Regions from separate parts of the Alteromonas sp. ABE4_545 genome, predicted to be linked through region 1. Evidence: predicted binding sites of a transcription regulator. Region 1 holds the regulator's gene; the other holds the start of a gene.
The links. Region 1 encodes FliA, which starts transcription of late flagellar genes. Its sites were predicted from a motif close to CTAAAGNTNNNNNNNNNNNNGCCGATA; they were not measured.
Positions count from the first base shown of each region.

Region 2: a site for FliA is predicted at 3,289-3,315, ahead of ACXAH6_RS14445 (VC2046/SO_2500 family protein). Genes of this name have one in related genera too.

Region 1 covers NZ_JBSWYY010000004.1:116,354-125,596, forward strand. The annotation lists gene ACXAH6_RS05675 (chemotaxis protein CheA) at 1-2,105, opposite strand, end outside; gene ACXAH6_RS05680 (protein phosphatase CheZ) at 2,118-2,870, opposite strand; gene cheY (chemotaxis response regulator CheY) at 2,906-3,289, opposite strand; gene ACXAH6_RS05690 (RNA polymerase sigma factor FliA) at 3,367-4,095, opposite strand; gene ACXAH6_RS05695 (MinD/ParA family protein) at 4,092-4,958, opposite strand; gene flhF (flagellar biosynthesis protein FlhF) at 4,955-6,322, opposite strand; gene flhA (flagellar biosynthesis protein FlhA) at 6,350-8,452, opposite strand; gene flhB (flagellar biosynthesis protein FlhB) at 8,567-9,243, opposite strand, start outside.
Region 2 covers NZ_JBSWYY010000017.1:2,019-11,261, reverse strand. The annotation lists gene ACXAH6_RS14460 (TonB-dependent receptor plug domain-containing protein) at 1-963, opposite strand, end outside; gene ACXAH6_RS14455 (EF-hand domain-containing protein) at 1,306-1,548, opposite strand; gene trhO (oxygen-dependent tRNA uridine(34) hydroxylase TrhO) at 1,608-2,603, opposite strand; gene ACXAH6_RS14445 (VC2046/SO_2500 family protein) at 2,722-3,246, opposite strand; gene ACXAH6_RS14440 (response regulator) at 3,349-5,052, shown strand; gene ACXAH6_RS14435 (DMT family transporter) at 5,061-5,975, opposite strand; gene ACXAH6_RS14430 (DUF6279 family lipoprotein) at 5,972-6,823, opposite strand; gene ACXAH6_RS14425 (ATP-dependent 6-phosphofructokinase) at 7,010-8,017, shown strand; gene ACXAH6_RS14420 (hypothetical protein) at 8,031-8,492, opposite strand; gene ACXAH6_RS14415 (hypothetical protein) at 8,597-9,013, opposite strand; gene ACXAH6_RS14410 (LysE family translocator) at 9,059-9,243, opposite strand, start outside.

The DNA of each region.
Region 1 (9,243 bases):
GTGCCCATTTGCACCACAACAACATGACCTTTTTCTCGGTCAATTTTCTTGGGCCCACGTATTAACCACTCGCCCAAGAAGAAGAGCGGAATAGCTTTAGAGCGCACTATCATAGTTAACTGGCCATCAACCGTATTGGTCTTTTTGATGTCCATATTGATAATTTCACTAACCGCACCAAGCGGTAATGCGAATGTTTGCTTGCCTACAACGATCATTAACGTTGGCAATATCGCTAGCGTTAGCGGTACTTTAATTTCTAAGCTTGTGCCTTTGCCTAACTTAGAGTCGATATTCACTGTACCATTGAGTTGGTTGATTTTGGTTTTCACCACATCCATCCCAACACCACGGCCTGAAATATCGCTGATCTCTGTCTTCGTTGAGAAGCCAGGGGCAAATATCAAGTTAAATGCTTCGACATCCGACATACGGGCCGCCGCATCGGCGTCTAATACACCGCGAGAAATCGCAATTTCTTTGAGCTTTTCAGGGTCCATGCCCTTACCATCATCTTCTATTTTCAGAAGAATATGGTCGCCTTCCTGAGAAGCTGAAAGCTTTACTATCCCCATACGAGGCTTGCCAGACGCTTGACGATCATCAGGCATTTCGATGCCGTGGTCCACTGAGTTTCTAACCAAGTGAACAAGTGGATCAGCCAAAGCTTCTACCAAGTTTTTATCTAAATCGGTTTCTTCACCCTCTAGCTCGAGTGTAATTTCTTTCTTCAAGCTTCGTGCTAAGTCTCGAACAACGCGAGGGAAACGGCCAAACACCTTTTTGATTGGCTGCATGCGGGTTTTCATCACCGCACCCTGCAGATCACCGGTAACAACGTCGAGGTTTGCAATCGCCTTCGACATGTTTTCGTCATTGGTGTTTATACCAAGACTAATAAGACGGTTGCGCACCAATACAAGTTCGCCCACCATGTTCATAATTTGGTCTAGACGTTTGGTGTCAACACGTACTGTTGTTTCAGCTTGTGGCGCAGCAGGTGCTGGCTTTTTGTCATCCTTTTTCGCTGCTACTGGTGCTGGCGCAGCGGGTTTAGCCGCCGCAGGCTTGGGCGCAGCCGCTTTAGGCGCTTCAACTTTTGGCGCAGCAGGCGTTGGCTTAGGTGCAGCAGGCGCTTTGGGTGGCGGAGGAGGCGGTGGTGGCGTTGATGCCGCTGGCGCTTCGGCCGTGTCGCCAATGCTCGGGCCTTTACCTTGACCATGAAGCTGGTCTAATAATGCCTCAAATTCGTCATCTGTAATTTCGTCATCACCACCGGTAAGGGCAACATCTTGAGTTGCAGGTTTACTGGCTGGCGGTGTCGCACTGGCTGCACTTGACGACGAAGCATCTCCAGCAAATTGACCTTTGCCGTGCAACTCATCAAGTAGCGCTTCAAATTCATCGTCTGTGATATCATCGCCATTGCTGGCAGCCGCTGCGGGAGCAGGAGCCGCTGGCGCAGAGGCGGGTGCAGCATCAGCTTTACCTGGTGCCCCACCTGAACCGTGTAGTTCGTCGAGCAAGGCTTCGAATTCGTCTTCAGAGATATCGTCGATACTGCCGCCGTCTGCTGTAGGCGCAGGCGTGTCGTCGATCACTAATTCGTCGTCGAGTTCAAACAGTGCATTGTCTGCGGGATTTTCTGCAGGTACTTCTTCAGCCGTAGGCGTTGGTTCAGCAGCAGCTTCACCAAAAATATTTTCACCTGGCTTTTCGGGTGCTGATAACTTGTGCAGTACATCGACAAGTTCTGGCGATGCCGGCTCTAGAGGATCTCGAGATTTTACTTTCTCGAACATTGCAACTACGACGTCCGTAGCTTGCAAAATCACATCCATCAGCTCTGGTGTCAGTGTACGCTGACCATTTCTCATCACGTCAAACACGTTCTCTGCACCGTGGCAGATTTCAACGAGTTCGGTTAACGATAAAAATCCAGCGCCACCTTTTACTGTGTGATAGCCACGAAAAATTGCGTTAAGCAAATCGGCATCACCAGGATTGTTCTCTAGATCAACGAGTTGCTCTTGTAATTGTTCAAGAATCTCTCCGGCTTCCACCAGAAAGTCTTGCAATATATCCTCGTCAACATCAAACGACATGCGCCAGCTCCCCTAAAATCCTAGGCTAGACAAAAGGTCGTCAACATCATCTTGTCCTGAAACAACATCGTCGCGTTCTTCAGCGTTAATGATGGGACCTTCTGCCACTACAGTGTTATCGACTTCTTCAGCTTTTTTGGCACTAGGCTTAGCACCGAGGTCTGAGTCGCCGAACATGGTTAGCATATTCACTAGGCTATCTTCAACTTCACCCACGAGTTCAATAACTCGGCGGATCACTTGGCCCGTTAAGTCTTGGTAACCTTGTGCCATCAGCACTTCGGTTAACAGCCCTGTAAGTTTGTTAGAGTCTTCAGATGCACCTTCTAACAAACTGTCTAGGTCTTGACATAAGGCTTTGAATTCACCTAATTCGATTTGACGCGTCATCAGCTTTTTCCACTCGGGCATTACCGCTTCAATTTTAGTCGATAATGCTTCCGCAATTGGCATACTTGCTTCAACGGCGTCCATAGTAGTATTAGCCGCTTTTTCAGTTTCTTCAATGACGTAGGTCAATCGAGTTTGCGCGTCAGGAATTTCTTCGTTCGCCAAGCCGTGAATTCGCTCATCGAGTTGGAAATTATTGAGTGCATCATGCAGTTGGCGAGTGAGTTTTCCAACTTCAGCAAAAAGCTCCACCGATTCCTTCATCGATGCGGCTTCGAGAATGGCATTTGCTGAGTCGTTGTCCCCTTTCTCGAGGTGAGCAACAAGCTGCTTTGCCTCGTCCAACGAAATGGGTACAGGTTTAGATATTGTCATCCAGCGTTCCTCTACTTAATTCGAATTCGTCTGGATTAACCTAAACGTTCAAAGATCTTATCTAGCTTCTCTTTGAGCGTTGCTGCAGTAAACGGCTTAACCACGTAGCCATTAACACCGGCTTGTGCGGCGGCAACAATTTGCTCTTTCTTCGCTTCCGCGGTCACCATTAATACAGGCAAGTGTTTCAATTTGTCGTCGGCGCGAATTGCACGCAACAAATCAATGCCCTGCATACCTGGCATGTTCCAGTCGGTCACCACAAAGTCAAAATCACCCTGTTGTAGCATGGGTAACGCGGTGCTTCCGTCGTCCGCTTCCTGGATATTGGAAAAGCCCAAATCTTTAAGCAGATTCTTTATGATACGTCTCATGGTAGAGAAATCGTCAACCACGAGAATTTTCATATTTTTATCCAAAATGGCCTCCAGTGAGGATATTGTTATCTGATATTAATTATTATTGATGAGTACAACGGTCTTGTTCTTGGGTTGTTTTACTCACCAGCTTGCCAGTTTTTCATGCGCGATTTTAATTTTAGCATGGCCTGACTGTGAATTTGGCTTACACGTGATTCACTCACATCAAGCACTTCGCCAATTTCTCTTAAATTTAATTCTTCATCATAGTATAGAGACAAAACAATGGCTTCGCGCTCTGGTAATGTAGTAATAGCATGTGCCAGCGCTTTTTGGAAAGCGCCTTGCATTAAATCTTCTAATGGTGAGTCACTACCTCGATTTTGCTCGGTAGCAATCACGTCTTCCGACACGCCTAAATCTTCAATACCAACCAGCTTACCCGCATTCACTTCACCTAACATCTGATGATATTCTGCAAGTGATACATTCATTTTAGCAGCTATTTCAGCATCTCTAGCATCTCTGCCAGTTTCTTTTTCAACTAAGCTGATTGCTTCGGTGATTGCGCGGCCATTTTTGTGCACTGAACGAGGTGTCCAGTCGCCTTTGCGAATTTCGTCAAGCATGGCTCCGCGTATACGAATACCCGCAAAAGTTTCAAAACTCGCGCCTTTGGCGCCATCAAAATTTTTGGCGGCTTCTAATAACCCGATCATGCCGGCTTGAATAAGGTCGTCAACAAGCACACTGGCTGGCAAACGCGCCATCAAATGATGGGCAATGCGCTTAACGAGAGACGCGTGCCGTTCGACTAACTGCGCTTTATCGGTTTGTTGTCTGTACGCCGCAGCTTTGCTGTTCACCGTTGACTTCCTGCCACCTTATTCGTCACCAGTTGTTCAATAAAGAATTCTAAGTGACCACCGGGTTGTGCCGGAATAGGCCACTGCAGTGCTTTGCTTGCCAGCTGTGTAATAGCAACAGCCGCAGGCGAGCCGGGGAAGGCATCAACAATGGCGCTTTGTTTGCGCACTGAACGACGCACGTTTTCGTCGAATGGCACTGTTGCCACTAGCTCAAGTGCGACATCCAAGAAACGGCCGGTTACTTTCGATAACTTGCTGAAAAGCTCTTGCCCTTCACGCATGTCTCTGACCATGTTAGCAACGACTTTAAACCGGAATACACCGTGCTCTCTATTGAGGATTTTTATCAACGCGTAGGCATCGGTAAGAGAGGTGGGTTCATCGCACACTACGACCATAATGTCTTGTGAAGCGCGAGAGAAACTCAACACCATATCTGAAATGCCAGCTGCGGTATCGACAATTAACACGTCGATTTGTGAACGCAATTCGCTGAATGCTCGGATGAGGCCTGCATGTTGAGTGGGTGATAACTCGGTCATAGACTGAGTACCCGAGGTTGCAGGGGCTATTTTAATCCCGTGGGGGCCGGTCACTAACACTTCATCAAGAGTGCATTCGCCTGAAAGCACGTGAGAAAGGTTTTTCTCTACGCGTAAACCGAGCAGCACATCCACATTGGCTAAGCCTAAATCGGCATCAAGCACCATCACGCGCTTTCCTTGCTTAGCCATTGCAATTGCTGTGTTTAGGGTAACGTTAGTTTTACCCACACCGCCTTTACCACCGGTAACGGCGATCACCTTGATTAATCGTGACTGATTCATTTTTCTTAAGCTACTCGCTTGATCTTCGATCATACTGCTCGTGCTGCACTTACCGCTTTGTTTTCATTAGTATGATTCAAACTGTACTTTTTATAAAGCTTTGCAGCGGTAGACACCAAAGATTTTGCATCGGCAACCTTAATATCTTCAGGAACTTGTTGTCCATCAGTCACATAACTGATTGATAATTGGCGTTCGATCGCAGTACTAATGATTTCTCCCAAGCTGTAACATTCATCGAGTTTGGTGAATATACAACCGTCCAACTGCATGCCGTCATAAGCATCTACTATACGTTGTAACGCAGGATATTGCGTATTTGCCTGCGCTACTAGGTATTTTCGTACCATTTGACCATTCGCTTGTTCGAGGGATTTTAGCTGACTAATCAAGCGACTATCTCTTTGGCTAAAACCCGCTGTGTCGATAAGTATAAGTCGTTTATGACGTAACTGAAACAGTTGTTCTGATAATTCCTCTGCTGTTTGCGCTTTTCTTACAGGACAGCCAATAATTTTGCCGTACGTGGCCAATTGTTCATATGCAGCAATACGATAGGTGTCAATCGTAATCATCGCAACCGATTCAACACCGTACTTTTGAGCATACCGAGCAGCCAACTTCGCCACTGTGGTGGTTTTACCCGTGCCTGTAGGACCAACAAGCGCAACAACGCCCTGATGACTCAAGATATCATTGTTATTAACCTGAATACGATTAGCCAAAAGTTTTAATAAATAAACCCAAGCGTCGCGTTCGCTTAATTCAGCGGGCGTGTAAGCCACCATTTGCTCCGCTAAACTCGTACTCAGGCCCATATCGGTTAAGCGCTGAACTAAATAACGCAACATTGGACGCTGCTGGCGTTGTTTTGAGTCCATCAAATCAGCCATTTGAAATTGCAAAACGTTGCGCAATGAGGCTATTTCATCGCGAATATCATTTAAGTCAGATGGCATTGCATTTGAGGCTTGTACAGGCTGTTCAACACTCTGCTGCTGGGGGCGTGGGTCAGGACGCATAGTAGCTTGAGTTTGATTGTCTTGTTGCAGCCAGCTCAATTCTTCTTCATCAGGTACATGTTGCTTGGGCGCGGCTTCTGCCTGTTTTTGCTTTTCCAACAACGCACGCAAGCTATCTGGGCCATCTTCACCGATAATCTCACTTAATGTGGGCAAGGGTTTCTCACCACCTGCTGTACGATTATTGCCCATGGTCGGTTTATTGGCGCTTGGCGCAGTAATTTTGGGCTCAGGGTCTTTATCGTAGGCTGCGACGAGTTCAATCCCGTCTGCAACTTTGCGATTAGACATGATAACAGCGTCGCTACCTAGTTCATCCTTTACTAGCTTGAGCGCTTCGCGCATATCTTTACCAAAAAAACGTCTAATTTTCATAATGACCTCTTAACACCTGACGTCAGGTTATTGACCCACTGAGCTGACAATTCGGATTTGCTTGTCGTCTGGTATTTCCTGATAAGACAGAACGTGCAATCCCATCACTGCGTTCTTCAAGAACCGTGACAATACAGGTCGCAACATACCAGACGTCAACAATACGGCAGGCTCTCCTGCCAATTCTTGTTGCTGACTCGCTTCTTGGAGTGAGCGCTGTAGCCTTTCAGCCAGTCCAGGCTCAATCCCAGCGCCATCATCTCCACCCGCTTGAAGAGACTGATGCAGCATTTGTTCCAACTCTGGCGCCAAAGTGATGACAGGTAGCTCTTTTCCGCCATTATTTATCTCTTGAACGATTAAACGCTTAAGTGCAATGCGTACTGCAGACACCAATACATCTGGGTCTTGGCTACGTGGACCGTATTCGCAAAGCGTTTGCACTATGGTGCGCATATCTCTAATTGGCACCCCTTCATAAAGCAATGTTTGTAAAACTTTTACTACCGTGCTCAATTGCAAGATGTCTGGTACTAAGCCTTCAACCAGTTTAGGATTGGATTTGGCCAGCATGTCTAACAACTGTTGAACTTCTTCGTAACCCAGAAGCTGATAGGCATTATTGGTCAACAATTGAGATAAGTGAGTAGCCACTACCGTGGAAGAGTCAACTACGGTATAGCCAAGTGTTTGTGCATGTTCTCGTTGTTTTGGCTTAATCCAAACAGCATCAAGGCCAAAAGCAGGGTCTTTTGTCACTTTACCGTCGAGCTTACCAAACACCTGACCGGGGTTAATCGCCATTTCTTCGTCGTGTTGAACCAGTGACTCTCCAATACTCACACCCAACATAGATATGGTGTACGTATTTGGGTCGAGATCGAGGTTGTCACGAATGTGAACCGGCGGAATAAGAAAGCCCAATTCTTGCGATAATTTCTTACGTACACCTTTGATTCGCGTAAGTAGCTCACCGCCTTGCGACTTATCAACCAGAGGAATTAATCGGTAACCGACTTCTAAGCCAATGGTGTCAACGTGTTGAACGTCATCCCACCCAAGCTCTTTGACTTCGGTTGGCGCGGTATTTTCTTGCGGTTTTATTGGTTGTGGCTTGGCTGCCTCTTCTGCTTTTCGCTTCGCTGCCCACGTTTGATAATATGCAACACCACCTGATAAGGCCGCAAAACCAAGAAAGGCAATATGTGGCATACCAGGCACTATCCCCATCACAAACAACACACCTGAAGAGATATAAAGCGCTTGTTGGTTGCCCAGCTGATTGCGTAACTCTTTGCCCATTTCTTGCGTTTCGTTTTCACGAGTAACAATAATTGCAGTCGCAACTGACAAGAGCAATGATGGAATTTGCGCCACCAAACCATCACCAATCGTCAAAATGGTATACACCTCAATGGCATCACCAAAACTCAATCCGTGTTGAATCATGCCAATAAACAAACCTCCCACTATGTTAATTAGCATAATGAACAGGCCTGCTACAGCGTCTCCTTTTACGAATTTCGACGCACCGTCCATCGACCCATAAAAGTCCGCTTCGGCGGTAATATCTTCGCGGCGTCTGCGTGCTTCGTCTTGATCAATGTACCCCGCGTTTAAATCGGCGTCGATGGCCATCTGCTTACCGGGCATAGCATCCAAAGTAAAGCGAGCACTTACTTCCGAAATACGCCCTGCACCTGCAGTTACCACTTTAAAGTTAATAATGAGTAGAATAGCAAATACCACGATACCCACTGCGTAGTTACCGCCAATCACCACCTCACCGAAGGCTTCGATTACTTTACCGGCAGAATCTCCCCCCTCATGTCCGTACAACAACACTACACGTGTCGAGGCAACATTCAGCGCAAGTCGCAATACGGTAGCAATGAGTAGCACTAGCGGGAAAATACCAAAATCGACGGGACGCTGGGTAAATACAGCCACCAATATAATGACCAACGACAGCGCAATATTAAAACTGAACAAAACGTCGAGTAGAAAGGGAGGCATGGGCAAAATAACCATACCCATAATAGCCAAAAGTACGACGGGGGCGCCCAATCCTGAAGTGAATTTTTGCACCTGATTTTTATCAAAACGCTGAAGATAACCGGATAATTCCATCGAAAACGACACTCGCTAACAGATTTTTGACGCCCAATGCGACTCGTGTATAGCGGTATCAACTACCATGCCAGCTTGAATGAAGTACGATTTATACGCTTGATAATTAAACAGTTAAGGGTGTCGTAGCTCTGGAGGAATAGGCAGATCTTTTTTCAGGGGCTTCGGACGCTTTCCTTTGCCTTTGCGATAAGCTTTCAACTGATACACGTATGCCAACACCTGTGCGACCGCCATAAATAGCTTTTGCGGCACTTCGTGGTCGAGTTCAGTAGAATAATAAATTGCCCGAGCCAACATGGGAGAAGGGACGAGTGGAACTTCGTGGGCGGTAGCAATTTTACGAATATGCATGGCCAATTCATCCACGCCTTTTGCAACGACAATGGGTGCCCGTGCGCCATTATCTTCATACTTAATTGCCACGGAATAATGCGTTGGGTTAGTCACCACTACATCCGCGTTTGGCACTTCTTTCATCATTCGACGAGCGGCCGCCTGATATTGTAATCGGCGGATACGCCCTTTTACTTGAGGGTCACCCTCAGCATTTTTACGCTCGTCTTTCACTTCTTGTTTCGACATTTTCATTTCTTCGTTGTGCTTATACAACTGATAAGGCACATCAAAAAGAGCGATAGGTATCATGCCACACGTAAGAATTAAAAAGGCCCACTGGATGAGCTCTAACGCGTGAAATAAGTTGGAGGGGTACACTTCCATGTCTAGATGGAGCGCTTCGTCTTTAAACATAACCAGTGCGATAAGGGCCATACCACCAATTACAAAAA
Region 2 (9,243 bases), on a different contig from region 1:
GTCTTCATCTGTGCCACCGTCATAAACACCACCGCGAGTGTGTGGGTTACGATAGTAAAATCCACCTTCTACTTCTCGGGTCGCATAGTTACCAAAAGCGTAAAGCTGGCTATCACCTAAGTCGTAACCGAAGTTTGCGAAGATTTTAATGTCGTCTTTGACTTCTGGATTTCCCCAGATCTGAGCGGGATCTGCCACATAGGTGTTACCGGCTTCAATAAGTGCCGCGGCGTCATCACGCTGAACGCTACGAGACGTTGCATCAGCGGTACGGTACTCTGCTGAAATATTCGCAAAACCATCAGCGCCTAGTGGTAAACCAATATTGCCAGACAACTGCATCATATCGCCGTCGCCTTCGTAATAAGAGCCTGAGCGGGCCTCAAAAATGCCGCCTTCAGCATCATCTTTCAACACAAAGTTCACCACACCAGCAATGGCGTCAGAACCGTATTGTGCCGCAGCACCATCACGCAAAACTTCTACTTGCTTAAGCGCTGATGCTGGGATAGTTGAGATATCAGGGCCTTGAGCACCGTCTGACAAACCGCCCCCCAAGAAGGTGATGACCGCTGAACGATGACGACGCTTACCGTTTACCAACACCAAAGTGTGATCTGAAGCCATGCCGCGTAAGTTCGCCGGACGAACTAACGTCGATGCGTCGTTAATGGGTTGGTCGTTAACGTTAAAAGAAGGCACAACCGTTTGTAACATTGACACCATATCAGTGGCGCCTTGATTAACAAATTCTTCTTCAGAAATAATGTCTACTGGAACAGCTGAATCAGTGGCTGAACGAGGTGCAGCACGTGACCCCACTACCGCAATTTTCTCAACAACGCCGTTATCAGCTTCTTCGTCTTGCGCTAAAACTGGTGTAGATACCAATGCACCTGCAGCAACCGTGGTTGCCAGTGCATATCGCATCTGCTGAGCCAGCATAGATACTTTAGTCTTCATAGTGTGGTTTCCCGGATAATTTTTCGGTGGTGAGCTGTGAACCTATCCACCTTTCATTTTTTAAGTTTTATAGATACCTTCAACACTAATTCGAAAAACCGAAATAGTATTTTGCTGGAATGTCATATCCAGCCTTTTGGTTATAGTCGGGAAACTATTGAATTATAAGTTTTTTTAACTTAATTCGCTTATGTAGAAAAAAAATGGAGGATTTTCTTTGTTGGCTTGTCTATGTAGTAATTGGGATAGTTGTAAATGGCCGAGTCTCTCGTCAAAACAGTCACAAAAAAGCCGGCATTCGCCGGCTTCTCTATTAGGTATTGAATTGACCAAATAGGTTGATCAGTATTCCCACCAAGACTCTTGCCACCACGACAAGAACTCTTCGAAGTCGATAAAACCATCGCCATTGCTGTCGATTAAGGCAAAACCGTCTTCAACACTGCTGACTTTAGTTTTAGGTGATAAAACCGTTAATAATTCAATGAACTCGGGCAAATCGATCTGACCGTTGCCGTCTCGATCGAAAAAACTGAAATCCTTTTGTATTTCAGCGATCTTCTCCGCTGATAATTGAGTTTCCATGACCTGTTCCACTTAAAAATAAAACTTGAAGGCAGTGTACCGCCCTCTTTTACCCATGTCTACGACTGCTTTTGCTTAGCCGCTTCTGCACGAGCACGTTGCTCTTGTGCTTTTTTCTGGCGACGATTGTGCATCGCATCACGCGCTTCCGTGCCCACGTGCTCTTCGTTACGCGCTCTGGCAAGGTTAACTTGCTTTTCACGTTCGCGGAACCGCGCAACTTGTTCTTCAGAATGGGTACCATAGCAATGTGGGCAACTTACGCCTTGCTCGTATTTATCACTGGCTTTGTCTTCGTCAGTAATGGGTAAACGACACGCGTAGCACTGTTCATATTCGCTTTTCTCAAGGTCGTGGTTTACTGCAACACGGTTGTCGAATACAAAGCAGTCGCCTTCCCACATCGTTTCTTCTTTAGGAACGTCTTCCAAGTACTGCAAAATGCCACCTTCAAGGTGATACACTTCTTCAAAACCTTGCTCTTTCAAATAAGCAGTCGATTTTTCACAACGAATGCCACCCGTGCAGAACATCGCCACTTTTTTGTGTTTTGCAGGGTCGAGGTTGTCTTTTACATACTGCGGAAACTCACGAAATGTTTTGGTGTCAGGGTTTACCGCATTTTTGAAGGTACCAATTTCGATTTCGTAAACATTACGGGTATCAATCAAGGTCACGTCTGGGTCGCTGATCAATGCGTTCCAGTCTTTAGGTTTTACGTACGTACCCACCGTGCGACGTGGGTCGATACCTTCCACGCCCATGGTCACGATTTCTTTTTTCAGTTTTACCTTGGTGCGGTAAAAAGGCTGGGTATCGTGAAGCGACTCTTTAAAAGAGATGGGGTTTATGCGCGCATCGCTGTTGAGATAAGCAAGTAGAGCATCGATGCCCTCTCTTGTACCCGATACGGTGCCGTTTATCCCTTCTTCAGCGAGGAGTAATGTCCCTTTAATGCCATAACTTTCCATTGCTTCAACCAGTGGCTGACGCATAGCTTGATAATCTTCTAACGCAACGAATTTATACATTGCGCATACTACATACTGACTCATCATTATTTACCTTTGCGAGTTGGAACGTAAAACCAGTGCAAAAATGCGGCGCGCAATATACCAGAGCGAGACGTAGTTTTAAAGCCTAAGTGCCAGATGTGTTGATATTCAATGCACGCTAACTTGCCAGAGAGAAAGAGTTAGCCAGTTCAATTAGCTCAGAAAGTTGTGTGGCATCGGTTGGGTAAGCTTCTGTCGCGTTGGTTTGTGCTGTTTTATCAGTTTGACGTAAACGTGACAAACGGCGCTGAGCTTGTAAATCACAATTTTCGATAATATCCGGCGTAATAAACATCGGATCATCATGCACAGATAGCGCATCAGGATGCATGCTCTGCCACAAGTTTAAGTAACAATGCTGAGCTTCATTGGTGTGATATAACCCTTCATGCCAGGCTTTGTGAATTTCAGCACGCACCTCATCAATTTTAAGTGGCGGGCGGCGATATTGATTTAATCGCTGAGGAAAATCGTCTTCAACCGGCAACGAACTGTTGTCATCAAAATGTATATGGCTATCAGCTGACTGCGCCAACGCTAAGTACAAATTGAAGGCCGCACCTTGACCAGCGGTACGTGCAAGCGTGCCCTGCCACTCGATACCTGAGGGCGCACGAACCACAGTTTGATCAATGTCAGCCATGTACTTTCACTTATTCAGATTAAGATGATTCATTGATATTGCTATCGACAGGTTGTGAAAATACTTAAGCACGTTCATAATTTAGCGATAATCACATAATACATGGTTTCATTTTTGCACCCTTTGCTTAATGACAAACAGGATACGCCTTTTGCATCCACGACTTATGCAAATAAACGGATTTTAATCATTGAAGATCAGCGTCCGTTTTTATTGCTATTACGTGGATTGGTGAACAACCTTGGTGCCAAAGAAGTGGGTATTGCCCATTCTGCAGACCAAGCCCTCTCAATGTGCAGAAAACAAAAATTCGATGTTGTGATTGCCGATTTGCACTTAGGTGCTGACAAGAAAAATGGCTTTGAGTTAATCGAAGAACTACGCATTCGAAAAATGATCAAAGCCAGCACTGTCTTTTTAATCATGAGCGCGGATAGCGCGCGGCCAATGGTTTTAGGCTCGCTTGAACGCCGGCCAGATGATTATATCGTCAAACCCTTTTCACAAGCTCAGCTGAAAAGCCGTATTAATCGTGCATGGCTTAAACGCCAATTTATGTTGCCAGTGTATGACGCCCTGTTTAAAGACGACATCTATACCGCAATTAAGCTGGTTAAAGGATTAGCGAAGCAAAGTAGTATTTATCAACGCTATTGTGTGCAAGTATTAGTGGAATTGTATTGGCAGACCGAGCAATTAGATAATGCACTTGCTTTGTTGACCCACGATGAAAAAGCAATGCCGGCATTATGGACACAAATCGCGCTAGCGAAAACCCATTTGCTCAAGGGGAATGCTGAACAATCGGCCAAATTGGCGAAACAAATTCTCGTGCACAATCGGTTTAATGCAGAGGCCTACGATATTCTGGCAGAAAGCGAAAGTATACTGACGCATAAAGAAGAAGCCATCACCGCGATTAAGCAGGCCATAAAAATATCGCCACTCTCGCTTAACCGACAGTATATCGCTTGCCGCATTGCTCGTGAGAATGGGGATTGGGAGTTATTAACCGAATCCAGTTTGCAAATTTGGGAGTTGTCTAAACGCACTGTACATCAAGATATTCAGCATTGGTGCAACCATATTGCAAGTATTCTCGATGCCGCTGAGGCCAGTGATGATCGGCGGGTTAAAAACCGTTATCAGCAAGAAGCATTACTTCTGATCCACCGAAGTCAATTTGATGACAATTTGTCAAAAGTAAACCAAGATTTTGACCTCAGTATATTTGAGAAATTGGTCAATGCGCGCGTGTCTTTACTCGATGGAAAACTCATTGAAGCCAAGGCTGAAATGTTGCGCTCACAATTACAAATAGAACGCCGTTATGACGAATATCCAGCTGGGTTTGCGCCAGAAAGCCTTAAGGTCATGTTCGACTTAGGTGAATTTGAAGAAGCCGCGAATTTAATGGCGCAATTAAAGGCGCAAGGCACAGAATTAGATCCTAATAGCCAGTATCTGATGGGACGCATTAGAAATCGCGCAGAACGAAAACAAGCCGATTACGCCACTCACAACAAACGTGGTATTACGCTTTATCAGCAAGGGAAATTTGAAGAAGCGCGAATAGCCTTCCTTCAAGCACAAGAACATGCCCCAGTGAATACTGGCGTAGCGCTTAATTTATTACAATGTAATTTAAAAATTCTCGCAATGAACACCAAACCTGAACCCGTGCTAGTCAGAGAATGTAAACAGGTATTCAAAACGGTTGATGGCATGCCACTCAAGCCTCACCACCAACAAAAATTAGACGGGTTGTTGGAAGATCTCACACGATACATCAAGCATCAAAAATAACAGTACGCTTACCTTTCTCGCCCTAACGCCGCAAGCATCGAGCCACCGACTACTAACGCAGCGCCAGCATATGCAACCCAACCTAAAGCTGGTTGGGTAAACTGATCTGGCCATAGGCTCTCGGCCACCGCGGTTGAGACAAATGTGAAAACAGGTGCCAGTGCGATCACAGCACTGACTCTTGATGCATACCAAACCCTAAGGGCTTCCGTAAAAGCACCATAACCAATTAGCGTATTCAAACAGCAAAATGCTAATGCAGACAATTGAACTGCATCCATATTTCCTAGGTGCTGCAATTCGGCGAAAGGCAACAAGATAACGCATCCCATGACATATAAAAACAAGGTTAATTGCATCGCCGTCATTTGTTTCAATATTACTTTTTGGCACAATGCATAGGCCGCCCAGGTCAACGCTGCGATCACAATGATGCCAATACCCACGACATCTTCTGAAGGTGACGAGATAATTTGCGGTAATCGCTGATTGAAAAACAACGCGAGCCCTGCAATCAGGCATACCGCGCCCCAACGCTGCATGCGGGCAAAACTCTCTTTGTAGAAAAACACCCCTCCCAACATTAACGCAAACGGCGCTATTTGCATGAGGACCTGAACACTGCCAGGGCTGAGATACATTAACCCAATAACATTGAAGGTATAGTTAATAACCAACATTACCGTTGCCAACACCGACAAACCAATAATGGGTGCGCTAAAGCTAGTTAGCTTTGGGAGTTTGCGTTTATAGGCAAGCACAGCCGCGACGACCACAGCCGCGGTGAAAAAACGATAAACAGTAATGGTGGGGCTGTCCATCGCTTGTAAACAAACGGTCAAAAACAGCGGTAGTACTCCCCATAACACCGCAGTAATTAAAGAGAGAAATAAACCTAAACCCGGCCTAACGGCGTCGTTCACTCATTGTCTTCCATTAAATCGTTAAGGTCGGCGATGATACCGTCTAATTCATCGATAAGCTTGTCTTTTTGTTTATTTGTCAACGTAGTTGATACTTCTGACAACATACGCCCAAATTCAACGCGATTAAAGCGACGTTCGACTTGATACTGCTCACCGCGATAAGCGTCTGGGTTTTGCATCAACGCATTGAGATCAGTAACAAACTGAGGGTTGTCATTACGCGTTGCGAAGAGTTGTCGTGCGGCTTGTTGAATGTCGCGTCGATAAGCCAACCAATCTTTTCTTGTAGACGTAAAGTTGGGCGCATATTTGATCACTATGGCCTTTTGCTCTTCCGTCATTTTGCCAATAAAGCCTTCAACATTTTGTTGTAAATCTTCAATTCGACGCGACAGTCGCTCTTCATCATCTAATGCATCAGCTTCTCGTATTTTTTCCTCTTCCTCTTTATTTTCTTTTTCTAAGGCAGCAAAAAAATAGGAGATTTGTTTTGCGTCTAACGTCGCGGCTAACTCTGCAATTTGAGGCGATAAATGGTCACGTACTCGTTCCCAATGCGATGTCCCTTGATCTAAATGGTAAGTGACACGTTCGGGAGTCATTTTACCGTTTAATACGTCATCTTTTACCTGCAACAAATGCGCTTTGTATTTAGCAAGCTCCTCGTTGCGATGCCAGCGCATCCAGCCTGCCATTTTTTTATCGAACACGTCTTCTTGATCACTGGTCAATTCTACGTAGTCATCTAAATACCAGTAGATCAACCAATCCGCATTGTTGTAACCAAACTTAGACGAACACGCACTAAGCAATATAACAGCGATAAATAACAACGCTTTTTTCATGAATACACCCTGTGTTTGATCTGAATCCTTGGTAGATGATGATTTTTCTGCCAAGCTTAAGCCTTTGAAGTTAATCTATATATTGAAACACACTCTGTACCCTAATGGATGACTATAGCGTGTATTTAGTTCCGCACAAGACGTAACAAACTGTAACGCGAAAACACGCATAAACGAGGAAAAACAATGACCAAACGGATTGCTGTATTAACCTCAGGCGGAGACGCCCCCGGCATGAATGCCTGTATTCGTGCGCTTGTTATTGAAGCGGAACGCAAAGGCTATACCATTCTTGGCTTTGAACACGGCTATCAAGGACTACTCAACAATGATAGCAAGCCATTAAACACCCGACTGGTTCACAACCATATACAACGCGGTGGCACACTGTTACGCAGCGCTCGCTGCAAACAATTTGAAACTGATGACGGCGCATCATTGGCCGCGGCAAATCTCGAGTCTCACAATATCGATGCCTTGGTGATCATCGGTGGAGACGGCTCATTTCGTGGTGGTGTCCATCTCTCACAATTTTGGAATGGGCAAATTATTGGTTTACCTGGCACCATCGACAATGACATTTACGGCACAGACGCCACGATTGGCTACTATACCGCTATTGAAACCGCCGTGACATCAATCGATAAAATTCGAGATACCGCAGAAGCCTTCGAACGCGTATTCGTAGTAGAGGTTATGGGCCGTCATGCCGGATTTTTAGGGTTAAACGCCGCAATTGCGTCGGCGTCAAACTTTGCCATTTTACCGGAGTTATTCCATGACACCGAGCGAACATTGACACAGTGTATTGAACAAATTAACGTGCATCAGCAACGCTACGGCCATGAAAGTTTTATCATCGTTTTGGCCGAAAAACTCTGGCCTGGCGGGATCAATGCGCTGTGTGAACAGCTGTCACAATTGACAACCAGTGAAATCCGCCCCGTGATCCTCGGCCATGTACAGCGCGGAGGCTCTCCGGTCAGCCAAGATAGATTACTCGCCACTAAACTTGCGATTCGGGCGATTGAAGCAATTTCGCAAGGAGAATCAGGTGTCATGGTAGGCGAAAAGGATCATCAAGGGGTCACCGTTCCTCTCGCCGATACGTGGCATAACAAGAAGTGTATGGATACCTTAACAATGCAAACGTTGAATGCCTTACTGAACACAAGGCATCACATAGACGTTTGAGCAAGCCCACTGTTTAAAGTACCTGTGGTGTATCGTTAGTCGCAGGTACGACGTTTTCAAGCCTATTACCATTCACTTTGAATTTCAGCGTTTTTTTGATACTCGGGCAGCACCTTGGATCACTCTCTGCATACTGTTCTACATCAATTAATAAATGATTCTCTGAAGTTTTCGCAGCAACAACCCGCCCCAAAAGAGCGCGTGTTGATAATTCGATAAAATCTGAACCATCAACCCGTAACAACGTTAACCTCTCTTGCCAAGCATTACCATTTTGATAAGTCCATAGTACAGACACAAGGTCTTTTTGTAGTACAAAATACTGCTTCAAGACCCCGACTTCATCATCGGAAACAAGTTCGGGTGAATGGGTTAAATGCTGGCTATCGATAAAACGGCTGACCGCATCTGTAGTGCGATCATCAGCATTTGAACAAAAAGCAATTAAAAACGCCAATAATAGAGAGTATTTCACAACCTACCTACTTAAAATATTACGTAACACTTCTTAAGGTATACTTTGTTGAGATTGAACCACGGCTAAGTAAAATCAGGCGGTAAAAACACAATTTCGCTAGATTATACCTTCTTCAACCAGCCGTTTCGCGACGCCAATTTCACCACAGCATCACTGACCGAAGTGTTTTCAAATTTTTTGATGTTTTCGACCGCGGGGCCTATCATCTCGAAATGTTCATTGAGTTGCTTCACCAGAATATCGCAGTAAGGTATCAATGTATCATTACTTGCGATGTCGAACGTAAGCATCCCCTGCTTATGAAGCGCACGAAGGTAATCAGACAACGTAGCACGTTTGTTTTGAAAAGACGCTTTTTGCCATTCTAATCCGGTAGCAAAATGTAACGTACCATCATCGAGCCAAGTCTCTACTTCATTGCTTTTGTTGTATTGCTGACTCGCCAAAGACGCTAGTTCGTCTGTCTCTGTTGAGCAAGCAGAAAGCATAAAAAGTAGTGTTAGAAATAATAATCTCATTAATCATCCTTGAATTAATAAAGTGATAATCATCAACGTAAAAGGCTAACGCTCGTTGGTTGCGACCTTGGCAGCAAGGCCAATAAGCAATACTCCCGAAAAGCCTTCCAATACGCTTGAGTATTTTTGTGTTTCAGGTCTAGAAAACAATAAAGTACCCAATGTTGCGTAAATTGCATTACAAGCCGTTGCCAAACAGGTAAATATCACGCCCAAAATCAAAAACTGCA